Regions from separate parts of the Burkholderia multivorans ATCC BAA-247 genome, predicted to be linked through region 1. Evidence: predicted binding sites of a transcription regulator. Region 1 holds the regulator's gene; each other region holds the start of a gene.
What was found. Region 1 encodes FliA, which starts transcription of late flagellar genes. Its sites were predicted from a motif close to CTAAAGTTTNNNNNNNNNNNGCCGNTA; they were not measured.
Positions count from the first base shown of each region.

Region 1 (4,859 bases):
GCGCGCAGATCGGATCGATTTCGGTAACCCACACGGTCGCGCCAAGGCCGCGCAGCGACTGCGCGCAGCCCTTGCCCACGTCGCCGTAGCCGGCGACGACCGCGACCTTGCCCGCGATCATCACGTCGGTCGCACGCTTGATGCCGTCGACGAGCGACTCGCGGCAGCCGTACAGGTTGTCGAACTTCGACTTCGTGACCGAATCGTTCACGTTGAACGCCGGGAACGGCAGGCGGCCGTCCTTTTCCATCTGGTACAGGCGGTGCACGCCGGTCGTCGTTTCTTCGGTCACGCCCTTGATGTGCGCGAGGCGCTTCGAGTACCAGTTCGCGTCGATGTCGAGGTGGCGCGCGATCGACTTGTACAGCGCGACTTCTTCCTCGTTGGTCGGCTTCGCGATCACCGAGCGATCCTTCTCGGCCTTCGCGCCGAGGATCAGCAGCAGCGTCGCATCGCCGCCGTCGTCGAGGATCATGTTCGCGAATTCGCCGTTCGGCCATTCGAAGATACGGTGCGAGAACTCCCAGTATTCGTCGAGCGATTCGCCCTTGAACGCGAACACCGGCGTGCCGGCCTCGACGATCGCGGCGGCCGCGTGGTCCTGCGTCGAGAAGATGTTGCACGATGCCCAGCGCACGTCGGCGCCGAGCGCCTTCAGCGTCTCGATCAGCACGCCGGTCTGGATCGTCATGTGCAGCGAGCCGGCGATGCGCGCGCCCTTCAGCGGCTGCTGCGCCTTGTATTCGTCGCGGATCTGCACGAGGCCCGGCATTTCGGTCTCGGCGATGTTCAGCTCCTTGCGGCCCCAGCCGGCAAGTGCCATGTCGGCGACGACGTAATCCTGGGAAGCTTTCGAATCGATAACGGCGCTCATCACGCCCTCCTTTCTAAAAAAGTTCTAGAAATTGATGACGTGAGCGCCGTTCAGGAGGCGGGCCGGCGCGAATGTCGCCGCACGGCTGCCTGGTGAAGCCTTCCGAGCCTGGCGGACGCAGAAGGTCCGTCGCAACGCTCCTCGGAAAACGGCTGCGATTGTAGCAAATCGCGACGGAAATTTCTTGCGTCGGCCGCGTCGATCGCCGTCGCGACGGGCGCGCAGAGCGAAGCGCGCCCCTTTATCGAGATGCGCGCGGGCGCTCTGGGTCGCGATGCTCGCACGCGCGATCGGCTGGCCGATCGATCGGGAGACTCGTGCTGCCGACGCGGTCGCACCGATTCTCGACGCGCGCAATCTCACCATGCTGCAGTTGAGCAGGCCGCGTCCGATCGAGGAACGGCCGGGCGAACGGCGCGATGCGCCGCCGGCCGCGCGCGCTTCAGCTTTCCGCGCCGACCCACGCCTGCTCGCGCAGCCGCGCGCGCAATCGCGCGACCGCCTGGCTATGCAGCTGGCACACGCGCGATTCGCTGACCTCGAGCACGGCGCCGATCTCGCGCAGATTCAGTCCGCGCTCGTAGTAGAGCGACATCAGCAGCTTCTCGCGCTCGGGCAGCCGCTCGATCGCCTCGACGAGCGCGCCGCGCAGATGCTCGTCGAGCAGCGCCGACAACGGATCGGCGTGATCGACGCGATAGCGGTCGAGGAACGGCTCGTCGTCGGCCGCACGGTCGAAATCCTCGTAGTAGATGAGCTGGCTGCCGTGCAGGTCCTGCAGCATCGCCTGGTATTCGTCGAGCGGCATGTTCAGGTGCTGCGCGATCTCGGCCTCGCTCGCGGCGCGGCCGAGCCGCTGCTCGACCTGGTGCACCGCGAGTTCGACCTCGCGCGAGGTCTTGCGCAGGCTGCGCGGCAGCCAGTCGTTGCTGCGCAGCTCGTCGAGCATCGCGCCGCGGATCCGCTGCGTCGCGTAGGTCTCGAACTGCGCGCCCTGATCTTCCTTGTAGCGGCCGGCCGCATCCATCAACCCGATCATGCCGGCCTGGATCAGGTCGTCGAGATCGACGCTCGCCGGCATCTTCGCGACGAGCTGCAGCCCGAGACGACGCACGAGCGGCGCGTACTGCGCGAGCACGTCGGCCTGCGAGATCTTTCCCTGAGCGTTGTACATCATGGCTCTCTCCTTCCGGTGGCGCTCATGCGGCGTGCGCCGCGCCCGTCCGGTACGACGGCTGCCCGCCCGCGCGCAGCTCGCGCGCGGAACCTGTGCCCGCACGCGGGCGCATCGGCCAGTACAGCAGGTCGGCCGCGATCTTTCGGTAGTCGCGCGCCGCGGGCGACGACGGAAACGCGTCGACCGCGGAGCGCGTCAGTGCACGCGCGTGCTCGACGAGCGGATCGGCGCTCACGCAGCCGGCATCGGCGATCGACACGGTCAGATAGCGGCTCGCGACGCCCGCGAGATTGTCGAGCGCGGTCTTCGCATCGGCATGGCTGCCGACGTGGTTCACGAGCACGCGGAACTGCGCGGTCGCGTGCGCGAAATGCAGCCGCTTCATGCACGCGTACGCTTCGGTGATCGCGTGCGCGGCCACGCGCGTGACGATCAGCACGTCGTGCGCTTCGCGCGCGAGCGTCGACAGCGTGCCGTCGGCGCCGCGCTGCGCGTCGATCAGCACGATGTCGGCCGGGCCGTCGACGAAGTCGCTCAGCTGCGCATCGCCGTAGCCCGCTCGCGCGGCCTGCGCGCTCGCGCACAGCCAGAAACCGGCGGCGACGCGCGTGCGCTCGCCGTCGCGCAGCCATGCGCCGGCGAGCGTCGCGGCGGCCGAATGCACGTCCGCGCGCTCGTCGACGACGAGCACGTCCTTGCCGAGCGCCGCGAGCGCGGCAGCGACGTTCACGACGGTCGACGTGCAGCCGACGCCGGTCGGCCCGCCCGTCACCGCGACGATGCGCGAACCGCGCCCGGCCAGCAGGCGCCGCAGTCCTTCGGCCTGGTCGATCGTTCGTTTATCCAAATCGCACCTCGTGCAGATCGGCGGCCGCGCGGGCGGTCAGCGCGGACAGCAGCAGCGGCATGTCGTCGTCCTGCGGGACGAACGGCGAGCCGTCGCGCGGCACGCAGAACGCGCTCTTCAGCAGGAAGCGCGTGGTCGCGACGTACAGGTTTTCCGGCACCTTCTGGCCGGTCGACACGTAGTGCACGGGCAGCTTGTAGCGGATCACGGTGTCGAGCGCGCCGCCGAGATGCGTCGCCTCGTCGAGCTTCGTCAGAATGCAGCCGGCCAGGTCAGGCCCGGCCAGGTCGGGCCCCGCGAGATCGGCGCGGTCGCCGGCGCTGCGATACGCCTGCACGACTTCGTTGAGCGTGTCGCCGTGGCTCGTCGCGTTGAGCAGCAGCAGCCGCTGCACCGGCGTGCTCGCGCCGTGCAGCATCGCGATCTGGTCGGACACCGCGCGGTCGCGCTGGCTCATCCCGATCGTGTCGATCAGCACGATGTGCTTGTTGCGCAGCTCGGACAGCGCGAGCGACAGATCGCCGGCGTCCTTCACGGCGTGGACCGGCACGCCGAGGATCTTGCCGAAGATGCGCAGCTGCTCGTGGCCGCCGATCCGGTAGCTGTCGGTCGTCAGCAGCGCGACCTTGCTCGCGCCGAAGCGCATCACGCAGCGTGCGGCGAGCTTCGCGGTCGTGGTCGTCTTGCCGACGCCGGTCGGCCCCATCAGCGCGAATACGCCGCCGCGCTCCATCAGTGCGTCCTCGCTGCCGAGCACCGGCAGGTTCGCGGCGAGCACCGACTGCGCCCATTCGAGCGCCGCGTCGAACGTCTGCGCACCGTCGCCGGCCGGTAGACGATCGACGAGCATCCGCACGAGCTGCGCGGAAAAACCGGCGGCGAACAGATGCTTCGACAGTGCGCCGTGCACCGGGCTGCGGCGTTGACGGTCGTGCCACATCAGGTTGTCGAACTGCGCTTCCATCATCCCGCGCAGCGCGCCGAGCTCGTGCATCACCGTGTCGTTGACGATGCGCTCGACGCCGGACTTCACCGCGTCGGCGACGGCAGCCGCCGTATCGGCGGACAGCCGCGCGCGGTCGGCCGCTTTCGCGGCAGCCGCGTCGGTCGTGCGCGCGGCGGCCGGCGCGCGCCGTTCCGCCTCGCGTGCGACATCGCGCATCCAGTCGGGCGACGCCGCGGGCGCTGCGTCCTGCGGCGCGTGTGCGGCGCCGGCCGACGCGGCGGGCGCGGTTTGCGTACGGGCGCGCAGCGCATCGCGCTGCTGCGTCAGGCGTTTCGCGTGCTCGACGAGCCATGCGGCCGGTTCGCCGCTCGCGGCGGGCGCCGCCGCATGTGCCGGCGCCGGCGCAGCGGCATTCGCGCGCACCGCGCCCGGCTCGTCCGCGGCCGGCGCGGCAGGGCCGGCGGCCGCCTGCGTCGTATCGGCGCTCGCGCCGAACACCGACGAGAACACGTCCGGCAGCCCGTGTTCGTCCGTCGCATACGGATTCGCGACCGCGCGTGCGGGCGCGGCGGGCCGCGCGACGATACCGGGCACGGCGGCCGCGGGCACGGCGGCGGGCAGCGCCGATTCCGGCAGGCGCGCTCGCACGGCAGCGGCGGCCGACGGTGCGACCGCGGCCAGTTCGGCGTCGGCGAGTGCGACGATTTCGACGCTGCCGTCATCGAGCGCGCGGTTCGACAGCACGACGGCGTCGGCGCCCAGCGCCTCGCGCACCAGACGAAGCGCGTCGCGGCTCGTCGCGCCGGTGAATTTGCGAATGTTCAAGCGGAACCCCCGATGACGTTAACAACCTTGATCGTGCGTGTATCCGGCACTTCCGCATACGACAGCACTTTCAATTGCGGCAGGCTGCGGCGCAGGAAGCGCGCAAGCATCGCGCGCAACGCGTGCTGCACGAGCAGCACGGGCGGCAGCCCGAGATTCTGTTGACGCAGCATCGCCTGTTGCGTGCCGG
Region 1 is NZ_CP009832.1:330,138-334,996, reverse strand. It holds gene ahcY (adenosylhomocysteinase) at 1-877, opposite strand, end outside; S-adenosyl-L-homocysteine riboswitch at 909-1,023, opposite strand; gene NP80_RS13955 (RNA polymerase sigma factor FliA) at 1,317-2,051, opposite strand; gene NP80_RS13950 (MinD/ParA family ATP-binding protein) at 2,074-2,898, opposite strand; gene flhF (flagellar biosynthesis GTPase FlhF) at 2,891-4,669, opposite strand; gene flhA (flagellar biosynthesis protein FlhA) at 4,666-4,859, opposite strand, start outside.

Region 2 (4,859 bases), 1.2 Mb from region 1:
GGCGCTGATCGTCGTGCCGATCGTCGCGTCGCTGCTCGGCGGATTCGGGCTGCAGACCAGCAAGTTCGTACTCGACGGGCTGAAGGGCCTCGCGCCCGTGGTCGGCATGTTCGTGTTCGCGATCCTCTATTTCGGGACGATCACCGATGCGGGCACGCTCGATCCGATCATCGACCGCATCCTGCGGGCGGTCGGCACGCGGCCGACGCGGATCGTGACGGGCACGACGCTGCTCGCGCTGCTGATCCATCTCGACGGCTCGGGCGCCGTGTGCTTTCTCGTGACGATCCCGGCCGTGCTGCCGCTGTACGACCGGCTCGGCATCGACCGCCGCGTGCTGGCGGCGGCCGTGTCGATGGCGGCCGGCATCAATTTCCTGCCGTGGACGGGGCCGATGATCCGCGCATCGGCGTCGCTGCATCTGCCCGTGTCGACGCTGTTCAATCCGCTGATTCCGGTACAGGCGGTGGGCCTCGTGTTCGTGTTCGGCGTCGCCTACTGGCTCGGACGGCGCGAGGAGAAGCGGCTCGGCCTATCGCGGCACGATCCGGCGATCGCGCTGCCGACGCGCGAGCTGACGGCCGACGAACGTGCGCTGCGCCGGCCGCACCTGTTCTGGTTCAACATCGTGCTGACGCTCGTCGTGCTCGGCACGATGGTCGCGATGGGCGAGAAGGTGCCGCCCGCGATCGTGTTCATGGTCGGGCTCTGCATCGCGCTGACCGTCAACTATCCCGATGTCGCGATGCAGCGCAAGCGGATCGACGCGCATGCGCGCGCGGCGCTGATGATGGCCGCGATCCTGCTCGCGGCGGGCGTGTTCACCGGGATCATGCAGGGCAGCGGGATGCTGAAGGCGATGGCGCAGGCCGCGGTCGGCTTCGTGCCGGCCTCGATGGCCGCGCACATTCCGGTCGTGCTCGGCATCGTGTCGATGCCGCTCAGCATGCTGTTCGATCCCGACTCGTTCTATTTCGGCGTGCTGCCGGTGATCGCCGAGGTCGCCGGCCAGCTCGGCGTGCCGGCCGTGAAGGTCGGGCAGGCCGCGCTGCTCGGCCAGATGACGACCGGTTTTCCGGTCAGTCCGCTCACGCCCGCGACGTTTCTCGTCGTCGGCCTGTGCGGCATCGAACTGGCCGAGCATCAGAAGTTCACGTTTCCGCTGCTGTTCGGCGCATCGATCGTGATGACGATCGCATGCGTCGTGCTCGGCGTGTTTTGATTCGATCCTCCGGATCGCCAACCTGCCGCACGACGGTGCAGAGATGACAGCAATCCCACACGAACGGCGCGTGCGCATCGGCGCGGGCGCCGGCTATTCCGGCGATCGCATCGAGCCCGCGGTCGAACTGGCCGAGCACGGGCAGCTCGACTATCTCGTCTTCGAATGCCTGGCCGAGCGCACGATCGCAATCGCGCAGCAGGCGAAGCGCCGCGATCCGGCGCACGGCTACGACCCGCTGCTCGACGCGCGGATGCGCGCGGTGCTGCCGGCCGCCGTGCCGAGAGGCGTGCGGATCGTGTCGAACATGGGTGCCGCGAACCCGCACGCGGCCGCGCGCCGCACCGCGCAGATCGCACGCGCGCTCGGCTTCGCGCAGCTGAAGGTCGCGGCGGTCGAAGGCGACGACGTGCTCGACGTCGTGCTGCGCGGCGCGTTCCGCTTCGAGGAATCGGGCGACGAGGTCGCCGCGTATCGCGAGCGGATCGTCGCCGCCAACGCGTATCTCGGCGCGGCGCCGATCGTCGCGGCGCTCGACGCGGGTGCCGACGTCGTGCTGACCGGGCGCGTCGCCGATCCGTCGCTGTTCGCGGCGCCGCTGATCCATGCGTTCGGCTGGCGCATGGACGACTGGGACACGCTCGGCCAGGCCACGGTCGTCGGCCATCTGCTCGAATGCGCGGGGCAGATCACGGGCGGCTACTTCGCCGATCCCGGCTACAAGGACGTACCGAATCTCGCGCGGCTCGGGTTTCCGATCGGCGAGGTCGAGGCCGACGGCGCGGTCACGATCACGAAGGTCGCGCATGCGGGCGGTCGCGTGAGCGCGGCGACCTGCAAGGAGCAGCTGCTGTACGAGATCCACGATCCGGGGCGCTATCTGCAGCCGGACGTCGTCGCGGACTTCACGCAGGTGAGCGTCGTCGAGGCGGCGCGCGATCGTGTGCGCGTGACGGGCGGGCGCGGCGCCGCGCGGCCCGACACGCTGAAGGCGTCGGTCGCGTACGTCGACGGCTTCATCGGCGAAGGGCAGATCTCGTACGGCGGCCCGGGCGCGCTCGAGCGCGCGCGGCTGGCGCTCGAAATCGTCCGCGAACGGCTCGCGCTGACCGGCGTCGCGGCGAGCGAGCTGCGCTTCGATCTGATCGGCGTCGATTCGCTGTACGGCGACGTACGAACGGGTGCAAGCGGCGAGCCGGCCGAAGTGCGCGTGCGCGTCGCGGGCCGCGCCGACACGGCGGAAGAGGCGGCGCGGATCGGCAACGAGGTCGAAACGCTGTACACGAACGGGCCGGCCGGCGGCGGCGGCGCGTTCAAGTCGACGCGCGAGGTGGTCGCCGTGCAATCGGTGCTGTTGCCGCGCGACGCGGTGACGCCGTTGTTTTCGTTCGTGGAGGCATCATGAAACTGCGGGAACTCGCGCATGCGCGCACGGGCGACAAGGGCAATACGTTGAACGTGTCGGTGATCTGCCACGATCCGCGGCACTACGCCCATCTGCGCACGCATCTGAGCGCGGACGTCGTGAAGGCGTGGCTTGCCGGCATCGTGCGCGGCGACGTCGTGCGCTACGAGCTGCCGGCGCTCGCGGCGTTCAACTTCGTGCTGCGCGATGCGCTGGGCGGGGGCGTCACGCGCTCGCTCGCGCTCGATGCGCATGGCAAGTCGGTCAGCTCGGCGCTGCTCGCGCTCGAGGTGCCCGATCCGGTGTGAGGCGCTGATGCGCGGCGCGCGGCCCGCCGTCGACAAAGCCTTCGGCGCTCTCCGCCGGCGACACGATGAGGCCCCGAATTACGGCCACGCACCTTGCCCCGTGTCGCCGATTTGATCCAGATCAGTTTTTTCGCACTCAAACCGCGCGCAACGACGCGGGCTTGAGGTAGCATACGCGCCGCCCACGCGGCAGCGCGCACCGGACGACGGTCCGCAACGGACCGCAGCCGGCATGCCGACCCGGCGGGCATCGCCCGACCGCGCCGGCAGCATCATGTTCGTCCCGATCGGCAACCGCGGTGCAATCGTTGCCATTCTTTCTTCGCATACGGTATTTCTGACCGAATCGAGCGTTTTCTCGCTTCGTTGTCCGGAACCCGGCAGCGTTTTGTCCTACTTTTGAGATAACGTGACGAACAGGTGCGCGACGCCGCGACGCGCGCGCCGTACGACGAGCCGGCGGCTAAAGAATCGCCGCGCCGTTTCGATAAATGAATCAAGGCCATTGATGAGGGGAAGCAGACGGGATGTGCACGCACAGGCATAGCCGCTTTGCGCGCGCCGGATTCGGCGCGATCGAGGATTGGACGTCCCGGACCGAACGGAGCGGCGCATGACGCCGGCCGTGTCGCGGTTCGTCCTGCTGGCCGCGGCGGCCGGCGCATTCCATGCGGCTGCGCTGGCCGCCGCGACGGCGCCCGGCGGTCAGGCCGTTTCGTCGGCGGCGCCCGGCGCGGCGTCTTCGACCAGCACGGCAGCGCTGCCGTCATCGGTTGCCGGCGCGCCGGCCGGCGCGCCGTCGGCCGCGCTGCCCGCGACGACCGTGCGTTTGCCGTTCGCGTCGCTCGGCGCATTCGATCCGCTGCGGCTGCGCGGCGCCGACGACGTACGCACGATCAACGCCGGCGTGCGGCTCGACCGTGTCGTGACGGGCGCGCGGCTGCGCCTGACCTATGCGTATTCGCCGTCGCTCGTGTTCCCGATGTCGCACCTGAAGGTGTCGGTCAACGGCGAGGTGATCGCGACCGTCCCGTTCGATGCCGCGCAGGCCGGCCGCACGGTCACGCAGGACATTCCGATCGATCCGCGCTACTTCTCCGATTTCAACCAGATCGGCGTGCGGCTGATCGCGCATTACACGCTCGATCACTGCGAGGATCCGGCCAACTCCGCGCTGTGGGCCGACGTGAGTCCGACGAGCGAACTGATTCTCGACGAGGCGCCGGTGCGTCTGCCGAACGATCTCGCGCTGCTGCCCGCGCCGTTCTTCGACCGCCGCGACAACGCGCTCGTGCGGCTGCCGTTCGTGCTGCCCGCGTCGGCCGATTCGGCGACGCTGCGCAGCGCGGGCGTGCTCGCGTCGTGGTTCGGCGCGCTGGCCGACTATCGGCATGCGCGCTTTCCGGTGTCGGCGACGCTGCCTTCCGACGATCAGGCGGTCGTAATCGGCACGGCCGCGACGCTGCCGGCCAGCCTCGCGCTGCCGTCGGTGAACGGCCCGCTGCTCGCGGTCGCCGACAACCCGGCCGCGCCGGGCCGCAAGCTGCTCGTCGTCACGGGCCGCACGGCCGCCGAAGTCGACGACGCGGTCGCGACGCTCGTGCTCGGCCGCGCGGCGCTGTCGGGGCCGGCGGCGACGGTCGCGCACGTCGATCCGGGTGCGCCGCGCAAGCCGTACGATGCGCCGCGCTGGCTGCCGGTCAACCGGCCGATCGCGTTCCGCGAGCTCGTGTCGGATCCGCGCGCACTCGAGGTGCGCGGCACCGCGCCGGACGCGATCCGGCTGAACCTGCGCGTGCCCGCCGATCTGCATTCGTGGAACGGTAGCGGCGTACCGATCACGCTGCGCTATCGCTATACGGCGCCGACCGTGCAGGACAATTCGACGCTCGCGGTCGAGATCAACGACCAGCTCGTGAAGTCG
Region 2 is NZ_CP009832.1:1,556,130-1,560,988, forward strand. It holds gene NP80_RS19700 (CitMHS family transporter) at 1-1,222, shown strand, start outside; gene NP80_RS19705 (acyclic terpene utilization AtuA family protein) at 1,266-2,627, shown strand; gene NP80_RS19710 (AtuA-related protein) at 2,624-2,935, shown strand; gene bcsB (cellulose biosynthesis cyclic di-GMP-binding regulatory protein BcsB) at 3,549-4,859, shown strand, end outside.
Region 2: a site for FliA is predicted at 3,399-3,425, ahead of bcsB (cellulose biosynthesis cyclic di-GMP-binding regulatory protein BcsB). Genes of this name have one in related genera too.

Region 3 (4,859 bases), 930 kb from region 1:
CAAGCATAGCGCCGGCCGCGATTTCGCGTCGTGTCGCGCTCAGCGCGCGGCGCTCGCCAACGACGCGCTCTTCAGATGGAAGCGCCACGCCATCAGCGCGGCGACGCTCGCGAGGCCGGCCGCGAGCCCCCACCACAGGCCGCGCGCGCCGAGTCCGGCATGGAACGCGAGCCAGTAGCCGGTCGGAAAGCCGATTCCCCAGTAGCCGAAGGTCGCCGCGAGCATCGGGATGCGCGTGTCCTTGAGCCCGCGCAACGCGCCCGACGCGACGGTCTGCATCCCGTCGACGATCTGGAATACCGCGGCGATGCCGAGCAGCGACGCGGCGAGTGCGACCGTGCCGGCGTTCGCCGGATCGTCGAGATGCAGGTAGAGCCCGACGATCGTGTGCGGCGCGACGATCATCACGAGGCCGGACAGCGACATGAACGCGATGCCGAGCCCGAGCGCGACGAAGCCCGCATGGCGTGCGGCGACCGGTTCGCCGGCGCCGACCCAGTAGCCGACGCGCACGTTCGCCGCCTGGCCGATCGCGAGCGGCACCATGAACGACACCGATGCGACGTTCAGCGCGATCTGGTGCGCGGCGAGCGAGGTCGCGCCGAGCACGCCGACCGTCAGCCCGGTCGCGAGGAACAGCGTCGACTCGACCCCGTAGGTGATCGCGACGGGCCAGCCGATCCCGATCAGCTCGCCCATCACCGGCAGCTTCGGGCGCGCGGCCGTCACGAAATGGCGAAAGCGCTGGCGCCCGTGCAGCAGCCAGATCAGCGCGAGCGCGGTCAGCCAGATCGTGATCGTCGTCGCGACGGCCGAACCCAGAAAGCCGAGCCGCGGCAGCCCGAACGCGCCGTGAATCAGCCCGTAGTTCAGCACGGCGTTCACGCCGACGCCGCCGATCGACACCCACAGCAAGCGGCGTGCCGCGCCGATCGCCGGCAGGAACGCGCGCATGAGGCCGACGCCGATCAGGCTGCCGAGCGCCGCGAAGCGCAGGATGCCCGTGTACTGGCCGACGTGATGCGCGAGCGTCGGCGGTTCGTGGAACATCAGCAGGATCGGTTCGGCGAGCGACAGCGCGACGATCGCCGGAATCGCGAGCAGCACCGACAGCACGAAGCCGGTCCAGTAGATGTGCGGCACGCGATCGTCGGCCTGCGCGCCGCGCGCATGCGCGACGCTGACGCTGACCGACGACAGCACACCCTGCAGCACGGTGACGATCACGAAGAAGAAGTTCGCCCCAAGGCCGCCGGCCGCGAGCGAATCGGGGCCGAGCGAGCCGAGCAGCACCGTGTCGGTGACGCTCATCGCCATCTGCGAGAGCTGTGCGATCGCGAGCGGCGCGGCGAGGCGCGCGGTATCGGCGGCGTGACGGGACAGGGACGGCGGCGCGGCGGCCGTCCGCGTAAGACCGGAATGCGACATGGAGAGGGCGCTCGCGCGAGTGCGGGCCCGCGCTGCCTGTATTTATTTTGAGAGACGGCTAGCTTACGGCTTTATTCGCACGGTGTCGAACGCGCGCGGCGATGGCCATGTCGCGGACAGGGGGAACGCTACGCGCCGCCGTGCACGGCGATGCGCGTATCGCCGAACAGCACGACCTGGCCAGCCCGAATCTTGCAGGTCTTGCGCAGCTCGACCGCGCCGTCGACTTTCACCGCGCCGGACGCGACGATCATCTTCGCGGTGCCGCCGCTGTCGGCGAGGCCTGTGATCTTCAGAAGGTTGTGCAGCTCGACGTAGTCGCCGGTCAGCGTGAAATCCAGATTGGGCATGACGAAAGTGCGCGCGATGCGCGGGAGGAATCGCCCCGCATCATACGGCACCGCGCGCCGGCGCGCGAGCGGGCCGGATGTGAGCGAGTGTGAGCGATTCGTCAGCAAATGAAACCGTGGGTAACAGTCTGAGAGATTGCAGAACCGGCTGCATCGGCCGCGTGTCTCTCGCGTTACCTGCTGCATGTTTTCGCAGCGGGCGACGCGACGGATCGCACCGACGCGGTTCGCGCCCACAACTCTTGAGGAGGATTGTCATGTCCAAGATTCGTACGATGCTGATCGGTGCCGCGCTGACGGCGTTTGCCACTTCGGCCGCCTTCGCCCAGACGGGTACGGCTGCGCAGGGCACGGCCGGCGCTGGCGCGCAGACGCAGGCGCCGGGCGCCGGAATGGGTGCGGGTGCAGGCGCAGGCGTGGGGACGGGCGCAGGTACAGGCACAGGCACGGGCGCTGCGGCAGGTACGCAGGGTGGCGCCGGCATGAGCGGGTCGGGTAACGCGGTCGGCGGTGCGACGGATTCGGTCGGCGCAGCGGCGAACGGCGCGAACGACACGACCGGGTCGGCCGTTCATTCGACGAAGAAGCATATGAAGCACACCGCGAAGTCGGCCAAGCATCGCGCAGGCTCGACGAACTCGAAGGTCGGCGACGCGGCAACCGAAGGCGCCGGCGTTCAGGGCGGTGCGTCGGCGGGCGCCGGCTCGCAGTAAGCCGGCGATCGCGGCTCGCCGCGCGGCGCTCGTCCCTGACGGCGCGCCGTGACGGCGGTCACCGGGCGGCCCGGTTCGCGCTGAGGCGGACCGGGCCGCCCGTTTCGTTGGTGCGGCGCGAACTCAGGGCCGGCGCTGGCCGTGCTCCGGCCCTGGCGCGGGCCGCGCGGCGGCCGGCGTGAACACGCTGCGCAGCCACGCGGCGAGCCGCGCGAAGATGTCGTACGGCTCGTCGACGAAGATTTCCGGTTTCAGCAGCCGCAGGTATTCCATGATCTGCTGCGCTTCCTGCTTCTGGAACGAACCGTGCGAGAGGCCGAGCCGCAACAGCCCGCGCAGTTCGCCGAGCTTGTCGCGCGCGGCGCTGCCGACGCTCATCTCGCACGCGAGCTTCGCTTCGTAGATCCGCTGGCGCAGCGATTCCGCGAGCCGCCAGGCGGGCGTCTGCATCATCTCCTCGAGCGTGCGGATGTCGTGCACCGCGCCCTTGATCTGCGCGGCGAGCGGGTCGACCATCGACGCGTCGGCCTGCGCTTCCGCGACGATCGCCTTCGCCCAGTCGCGGCAGGCCTTCGCGAGTTCGTCCGGCGTCCATTCGGCGCGCGATGCGAACCCGAAACCGTATTCGCCGGCCTGCCGCATCAGGATCGCGACGACATCCGGAAATTCCTTGTCGAGCGTGCGCTTTGCCCAGGCGTACTGGCCGCCTTCGAGCATGCGCTGCACCGCGTGCTCGGTGAGCGGCGTCATGTTGTCGAGCAGCTTTGCGCGCAGGAAGTCCTCGAACGACGGTGTCGCGAAATGCGGGTCGAGTTTCAGCGATACGCGCAGGAACGCATCGTAGTCCTTGCGCAGCGACGCGACGGTGTCGTCCTTCAGGGAAAGGGTGATCTGGCCCATGAATCGTCTCGATGGCGGCCCACGCGCGCGGCGGCCGACGCGGCTGCCGCTGCCGGCGCTGCGTCGACGGGCCGGTTCGTGCGGAGGCCGATGGCGGGTCTTCACCCGCTATATCGACACGTGCGGCGCAAACTTGAGCGCGCGGCGTCGACTGCGCGATCGCGCGGGCCGGCGCGCGGCCGCTAGGCACCCGCCCAGTGCGGCAGCACGACGCCTTGCCAGACGAAGAACACGGCCAGGCCGACCGCGATCGTCACGAGCGGGCGGCGCGTGGTCGCCGATACGAGCACCGCGGCCAGCGCACCGACGAGCTGCGGGTTGCGCCACGTCAGTTCGGCCGCGCCGCCGTGCGGCGACACCGTCATCGGCACGATGATCGCGGTCAGCACGGTGACGGGGACGAAGGCGAGCGCCGTGCGCACGAGCGGCGGGAAGGTCAGCCGTTCGCCGAACAGGAACAGCGTCGTGCGGATCGCGTAGGTAATGACGGCCATCCCGAGGATCAGCAGCGCGTAGCTCACGATGCGGCCTCCGAGCGCGTGCCGGCCTGCGCGCGCTCGTGCCGCAGCGTCAGCAGCACGCCGATCGCGACGCCGACCGCGACAGCGCCGAGCAGCCCGAGCTTGTACGGCCATCCTTGCCAGAAATACGCGAGCGTGCCGGCCGTTGCGGCCGCCGCGAGATAGCGCAGCGTGCCGAGCTGCGGGACGACGATCGCGATGAAGGTCGCCGCCATCGCGAAGTCGAGGCCGAGCGACTGCAGGCCCGGGAACGCGGCGCCGAAGCCGATGCCGGCGAGTGTCCATATCTGCCAGTTCAGGTACATCGCGAGCCCGGAACCGAAGAAGTAGTGGGGGCCGATCGTGCCGGGCGGGAAATGCCGGTAGTGCGCGTACGCGACGGCGAACACTTCGTCGGTCATCAGCGCGCCGAGCGTCGCGCGCCAGCGCAGCGGCAGATGCGCGACGTACGGCGCGAGCGTCGCGCTATAGAGCAGATGGCGCAGGTTCACGATGAACGTCGTCGCGAGCACGACGACGAAGCTCGCGCTGCCGGCGATCAGGCCGAGCGCGATGAACTGCGCGGAGCCGGCGAAGACGGCGAGCGACATCAGCGCGCCGTGCCAGGCGGCGAGCGGGCCGCCGCTGACCAGCGTGCCGAAGATCACGCCGAACGGCGCGGCGCCGATCATCATCGGGATCGTGTCGCGCGCGCCGTCGAGCCATTCGTTGAGCGGCCGGCGTGCGGCCGGGCGCGGTGTCGGGGATGCGGGTGGTGTCTCCATGTCGGCGAGAATAGCGGTCGTGCGCGCGGCCGGCTTGTACGTTCTTGCGCCGCCGCGCTCGCGCGGGCGCGCAACGGTCGTGCCCGCGGCTGCCGACCCATGCAAGCGTAGAGAGGCGATGCGGCCGGCCGCGCGTCTACCGCGCCTGCCAGCGTCCCGGCGGCACGCCGAACATCCGCTTGA
Region 3 is NZ_CP009832.1:1,256,596-1,261,454, forward strand. It holds gene norM (multidrug efflux MATE transporter NorM) at 40-1,428, opposite strand; gene NP80_RS18310 (RNA-binding S4 domain-containing protein) at 1,557-1,778, opposite strand; gene NP80_RS18315 (hypothetical protein) at 2,036-2,491, shown strand; gene NP80_RS18320 (DUF4088 family protein) at 2,615-3,391, opposite strand; gene NP80_RS18325 (AzlD domain-containing protein) at 3,574-3,912, opposite strand; gene NP80_RS18330 (AzlC family ABC transporter permease) at 3,909-4,676, opposite strand; gene NP80_RS18335 (AraC family transcriptional regulator) at 4,813-4,859, opposite strand, start outside.
Region 3: a site for FliA is predicted at 3,503-3,529, ahead of NP80_RS18320 (DUF4088 family protein). Genes of this name have one in related genera too.

Region 4 (4,859 bases), 400 kb from region 1:
TTCGAGCTGCCGGAGTCGATGACGGGTGCACGCGTCGCCGAGCACGTCGCGGCGCTGAACCGGCGGCTCGCCGCGCGGACCGGCGCGGCCGACGGCAAGACCGCGTTCGTCACCTGCGCGTCCGACGATCTCGCCTATCTGCTGAACAGCCGCGGCTACCATCTGCCGAACGCGTCGTCGCATCTGGGCTTCCTGTTCGTGATCGGCGAGCAGATCGTGCTGTTCCTGCCGGAAGGCTGCGATCGCTGTCCGGTCGAGCTCGTGTCGTATCCGGCGCTGCACGTGATCCGGCGCGACTTCGGCGCACTCGAGCGCTTCGTTGCGCAGTTCGCGGTCGAGCACGTCTGCTACGGCTTCGACGCGGTGAACTGCGCGCTCGCCGACAGCGTGCGTCGCGTCTGGCCGCATGCGACGCACGCCGACTTCAATCCGGTCGAAGCGATGCGGGCCGCGAAGACGCCGGCCGTGCTCGACCGGTTTCGCGACGCGTTCGCGCGCAGTTCGGCGGCGATCGCCGAGACGATGCGCTGGGCGAAGGCCGGCGAGCCCGGCCGGCGGCACACCGAATACGATCTCGCGCGCGCGATCAACGACGCGTACGGCGCGCGCTCGGCCGTCGCGCTGACGTTTCCGTCGATCGCGGCGAACGGCGCGAACAGCGCGCACGCGCATTACACGGCCGCGAGCGCCGACGTCGAGCTGACCGAAGGCGAACTCGTGCTGCTCGACAGCGGCGCGTACTACGAAGCGGGGTTCGCGACCGACTGCACGCGCGTCGTCCTGCGGCGCACGCGTGCGGACACGGTCGCGCAGCCGTGGCAGCGCGAGATCTACACGGTCGCGCTGAAGGCGTGCATCAAGGGGCTCGTCACGCATTACCCGAAAGACGCGACGGGCGGCGACGTCGACGCGCTCGTGCGCCAGGTCTGCCGCGATCACGGCTACGACTACGGGCACGGCACCGGACACGGCGTCGGCATCCACGTGCACGAAGGCGGCGTGCGTTTCGCGCCGGGCGCGCCCTACGGGCTCGTGCCGAACGCGGTGATTTCGGTGGAGCCCGGCATCTACGTGCCGGGCAAGGGTGGCGTGCGGATCGAGAACATCGTCGTCATCCGCCCGAGCGAGCGCGAGCCGGACAAGGTGCGCTTCGAGAATCTCGTTGCGGTCGGCTACGACTGGGATCTGATCGATCTGGCGCTGCTCGACGACGACGAGCGTGCGTATCTGCGCGACTACGAGCGGATGTGTGTGGAGCGCGGCACGCAGGTGACGGCGTGCCCGCTGCTGTAACTTCGCCGTCGGTGGGCGGCGCGGCGGCCGCGCAGGCGACGCGGCGCTCGCCGGCCGTCTCGGCGCGTCAGCGCATCAGCGCCGACACGCGTCCGTCCGGGCCGTACACGCCGGCCGGCGCGGGCGCCGAGCGCAGCACGGCGAGCGCGCGCTCGTTGTAGTCCATCCGGATCCGGATCAGCATCCCGTTGTTCGCGTTCGCGCGGCGCGCGCGTTCGGCGGCCTGCTGGAGCAGCGTCCAGCAGCCCGCGAGGCGCGTGTCGCGCTCGGCCGCGAGATCCATGCCCTTCTTGCCGGCCGGAAAGCCGAGCGCCGCGAGCTGCGTGTCGCGCGTGCGCTCGAGCTGCGCGAGCCGGTCGAGCAGCGCGGTCTTCTTCTCGACGATGTCGGGCAGCATCGCGAGCGGCTCGGCCGTCGTCAGCGCCTTTTCCTCATACGCGAGCAGCGACGCGAACGCTTCGACCGTCGCGTGCTCGTCGTTGACCGTGGCCAGCAGTTCTTCTCTCATCGCGTGATGCTCGTCGCGCCGGGCGCCGGCAAACCGGAGGCCGGCTCAGTTGCCGCGCGGCCGCTGCTGCTGCAGCAGTTCGCGCGCGGTGTTCAGCACGCCGTCGGCGATCTTGTTCGCGTCGATCGTCAGCGTGCCGTCCTTCAATGCGTCCTTGATCGACTGGACGAGGCCCATGTCGATGTCCGCGCCGCCGGAGGCCGACTGCGCGCGCAACTGGCCCGACAGACCGGACAGGTTCACGGTCGCGTCGCCGCCGGCGGACCCGGCGTCGGACGCCTGCGGCGCGGTCGACGCGGCCGCGCCGGATTGCGGGCGAGCGGCGCCGTTGCCGGTGCTGGCCGGCGCGACGGGGCTCGGGTTCGGAGTGGTATCGATTTTCACGATGGCGTTCCTGTACGGTTTGACCCAGATAACGGCAGGTGCGGCCCGAACTTTAGCATCGCGCGCTCGAAATTCTCCGAATAAACAATCCTTTGCATTCTTACAGCGGGATCTCCACCGTCCCCGCGTCCTTCACGATCGCGGTGACGATCTGGCCCGCCGCCATCCTGACCCTGACCGACTGGCCGGGCGCCGCATTCGCGAGCGCGCTGCCTTCGGCCGAGATCGTGAAGCCGGGCCCGGCCGCGACGACGCGCACCGTCTGCCCGGCCGACACCGACGCCGCGCTCTTCAGCATGTCCTGGCGCAGCGGCAGCCCGGCTGCGATCCGCGCGAGCGCGGTCGCGCCGATCGCCTGCGCGGGGTCGGTGATCACCGCGAGCGGCAGCACCGTCAGATCGCCGTCGCGTGCGACGAGATCGGCCGCGCTCAGCGGCTCGCCGGGCGCGATCTGCCGCGCGGCGACGTAGTAGGTCGCGTGCACGGTGACCTTCGCCTGCAGATAGACGGTCCACGGCCGCTCGCCCGCGCAGCGCACGCCGACCGTCGTGCGGCCCCAGAGCCGTGCGCCGGTCGGCAGGAACGGCTCGAGCGTCGTGCAGGCGGCGAGCCCGCGCGGGAACGCCGGCGCGACGGTCGCGCTCGTCTTGCCGGGCAGCCCCGCGATCTGCTGCTGCAGGAACGCGAGCGCCGCGCGCCGGATCGTGTCGGGGTCCTGCTGGGCGGGGGCGCCGGCCGATTGCGTCGGCGGCGGCGAAGCGGGTGCGGCTGTCGCGGCCGCGGTGACGGCGGCAGGGCGTGTTGCCGATACGGCGGGTACGGCACGCGTCGCGAGCGCCGCGCGCGGCGGCGTTTTCACGAGGTTCGGCACCGCGTCCGACGCGCCTGCAACGACCGTCACGATACCGCTCGGGTCGGCCGCACGCGGCGCGGCGGCTACCGATGTGACGACGGCGGCATTGCCGCGCGTGCCCGGCGCCGCATCGGCCGGCCCGTTCGCCACGAAGCTCGTGGTGCCGGCGGCCGCCGCATTCGCTGCGTCGCGCATCGGCGCGGCGTCGTTCGCGCCGAGCCGTCCGCCGCTCGCGGCATTCGCGCTCGCGAGTGCGTGCTCGGCCGTGTCGCCGCGTCCGGGAATCACGATCATCCCGTCGTCCGCGTGCGCGACCGCCGCGACGACCGACAGCGCGGCGGCGAGCCCGAGCGCGCGCGCACGCCGGCGCTGCGTCCGCCGTTCGTCCGTTCCGCGAAGTGCGCCGCCCGTCATCGCCGTGTCCTCGATCCGTTGATCCGCTTCGCATTCTAGGGAGCGCGCCCGGCGCGCAAACGATGAATAGAGGGGGGCTTTGCCGCGTTATTCGCACGATTGCCGGTTGCGCGCGCCGCCTACCATCGCTGTCATGGAAAAAAGCCTTCCGGGCCCGCGCGGCGCGGCAGGCGTGCAGCGCTTCATCCGGAGGACGCACAGATGCTGGACAAACTCGATGCCGAATTCGCGTTCGGGCGACAGGCGCTCGACGTCCGCGCCTATCGGCAGGAACTGCTGTCGTCGAACATCGCGAACGCGGATACGCCGGGCTATCGGGCACGCGACGTCGATTTCGCGTCGACGCTCGCACGCTCGCTGAAGCAGGCGAACGGCGGACTCGCGCCGAGCAACGCCGCGCAGCTGCCGCTCGCGCAGCCGGCCGGCGTGACGAGCGGGATGACGATGGCCTCGACCGCGCCCGGCCACATGGCGGGCACCGTGAAGCTGATTCCGACCGGCGGCCCGTCCGACGACTACGGGCGCGCGCAGTACCGGATGCCGCTGCAGCCGTCGCTCGACGGCAACACGGTCGATCTCGACGTCGAGCGCGTGCAGTTCGCGAACAACGCGCTGCACTACGAGACCGGGATGACCGTGATGACGCAGCAGATCAAGGCGATGATCGCCGCGATCACGACGAACTCGTGAGCGCGCGCGCCGTTTCCGAACCCGAGCACAAGGAGCCTTCATGCCCTCGTTGATGAACATCTTCGGCGTCGCCGGCTCGGCGCTGTCCGCGCAGTCGCAGCGCCTGAACGTCACCGCATCGAACCTCGCGAACGCCGACAGCGCGACCGGCCCCGACGGCAAGCCGTACAAGGCGAAGCAGGTCGTGTTCGCGACCGATCCGATCGGCGGCGCGCGCACCGCCTCGGGCCAGGGCGTCGGCGGCGTGCGCGTGACGAAGGTCATCGACGATCCGTCGCCGATGAAGTCGACCTACGACCCCGCCAACCCGGCCGCCGACGCGAACGGCTACGTGCAGATGCCGAACGTCGACCCGGTGCAGGAAATGGTGAACATGATCTCGGCGTCGCGCTCGTATCAGGCCAACGTCGAGACGCTGAACACCGCGAAGCAACTGATGCTGAAGACGCTGACGATCGGCTCGTGAGCCGCGCGGCGCCCGATTCGACCGACCCGACAGTTTCGACACAAGGCCACCGAGCATGACCTCCTCCTCCACGACGATCGGCAGCAACGGCGCGAACGTATCGACGCTGCCGACCGACACGATGAACACCAACAACGTGTCGACGACCGGCACGTCGGCGAGCGACCTGCAGGCGACGTTCCTGAAGCTGCTCGTCACGCAGCTGCAGAACCAGGATCCGACGAGCCCGGTCGACAGCTCGCAGATGACGT
Region 4 is NZ_CP009832.1:3,358,790-3,363,648, reverse strand. It holds gene NP80_RS28090 (M24 family metallopeptidase) at 1-1,293, shown strand, start outside; gene NP80_RS28085 (flagella synthesis protein FlgN) at 1,361-1,801, opposite strand; gene flgM (flagellar biosynthesis anti-sigma factor FlgM) at 1,847-2,185, opposite strand; gene flgA (flagellar basal body P-ring formation chaperone FlgA) at 2,286-3,452, opposite strand; gene flgB (flagellar basal body rod protein FlgB) at 3,654-4,142, shown strand; gene flgC (flagellar basal body rod protein FlgC) at 4,183-4,608, shown strand; gene flgD (flagellar hook assembly protein FlgD) at 4,664-4,859, shown strand, end outside.
Region 4: a site for FliA is predicted at 2,215-2,241, ahead of flgM (flagellar biosynthesis anti-sigma factor FlgM). Genes of this name have one in related genera too.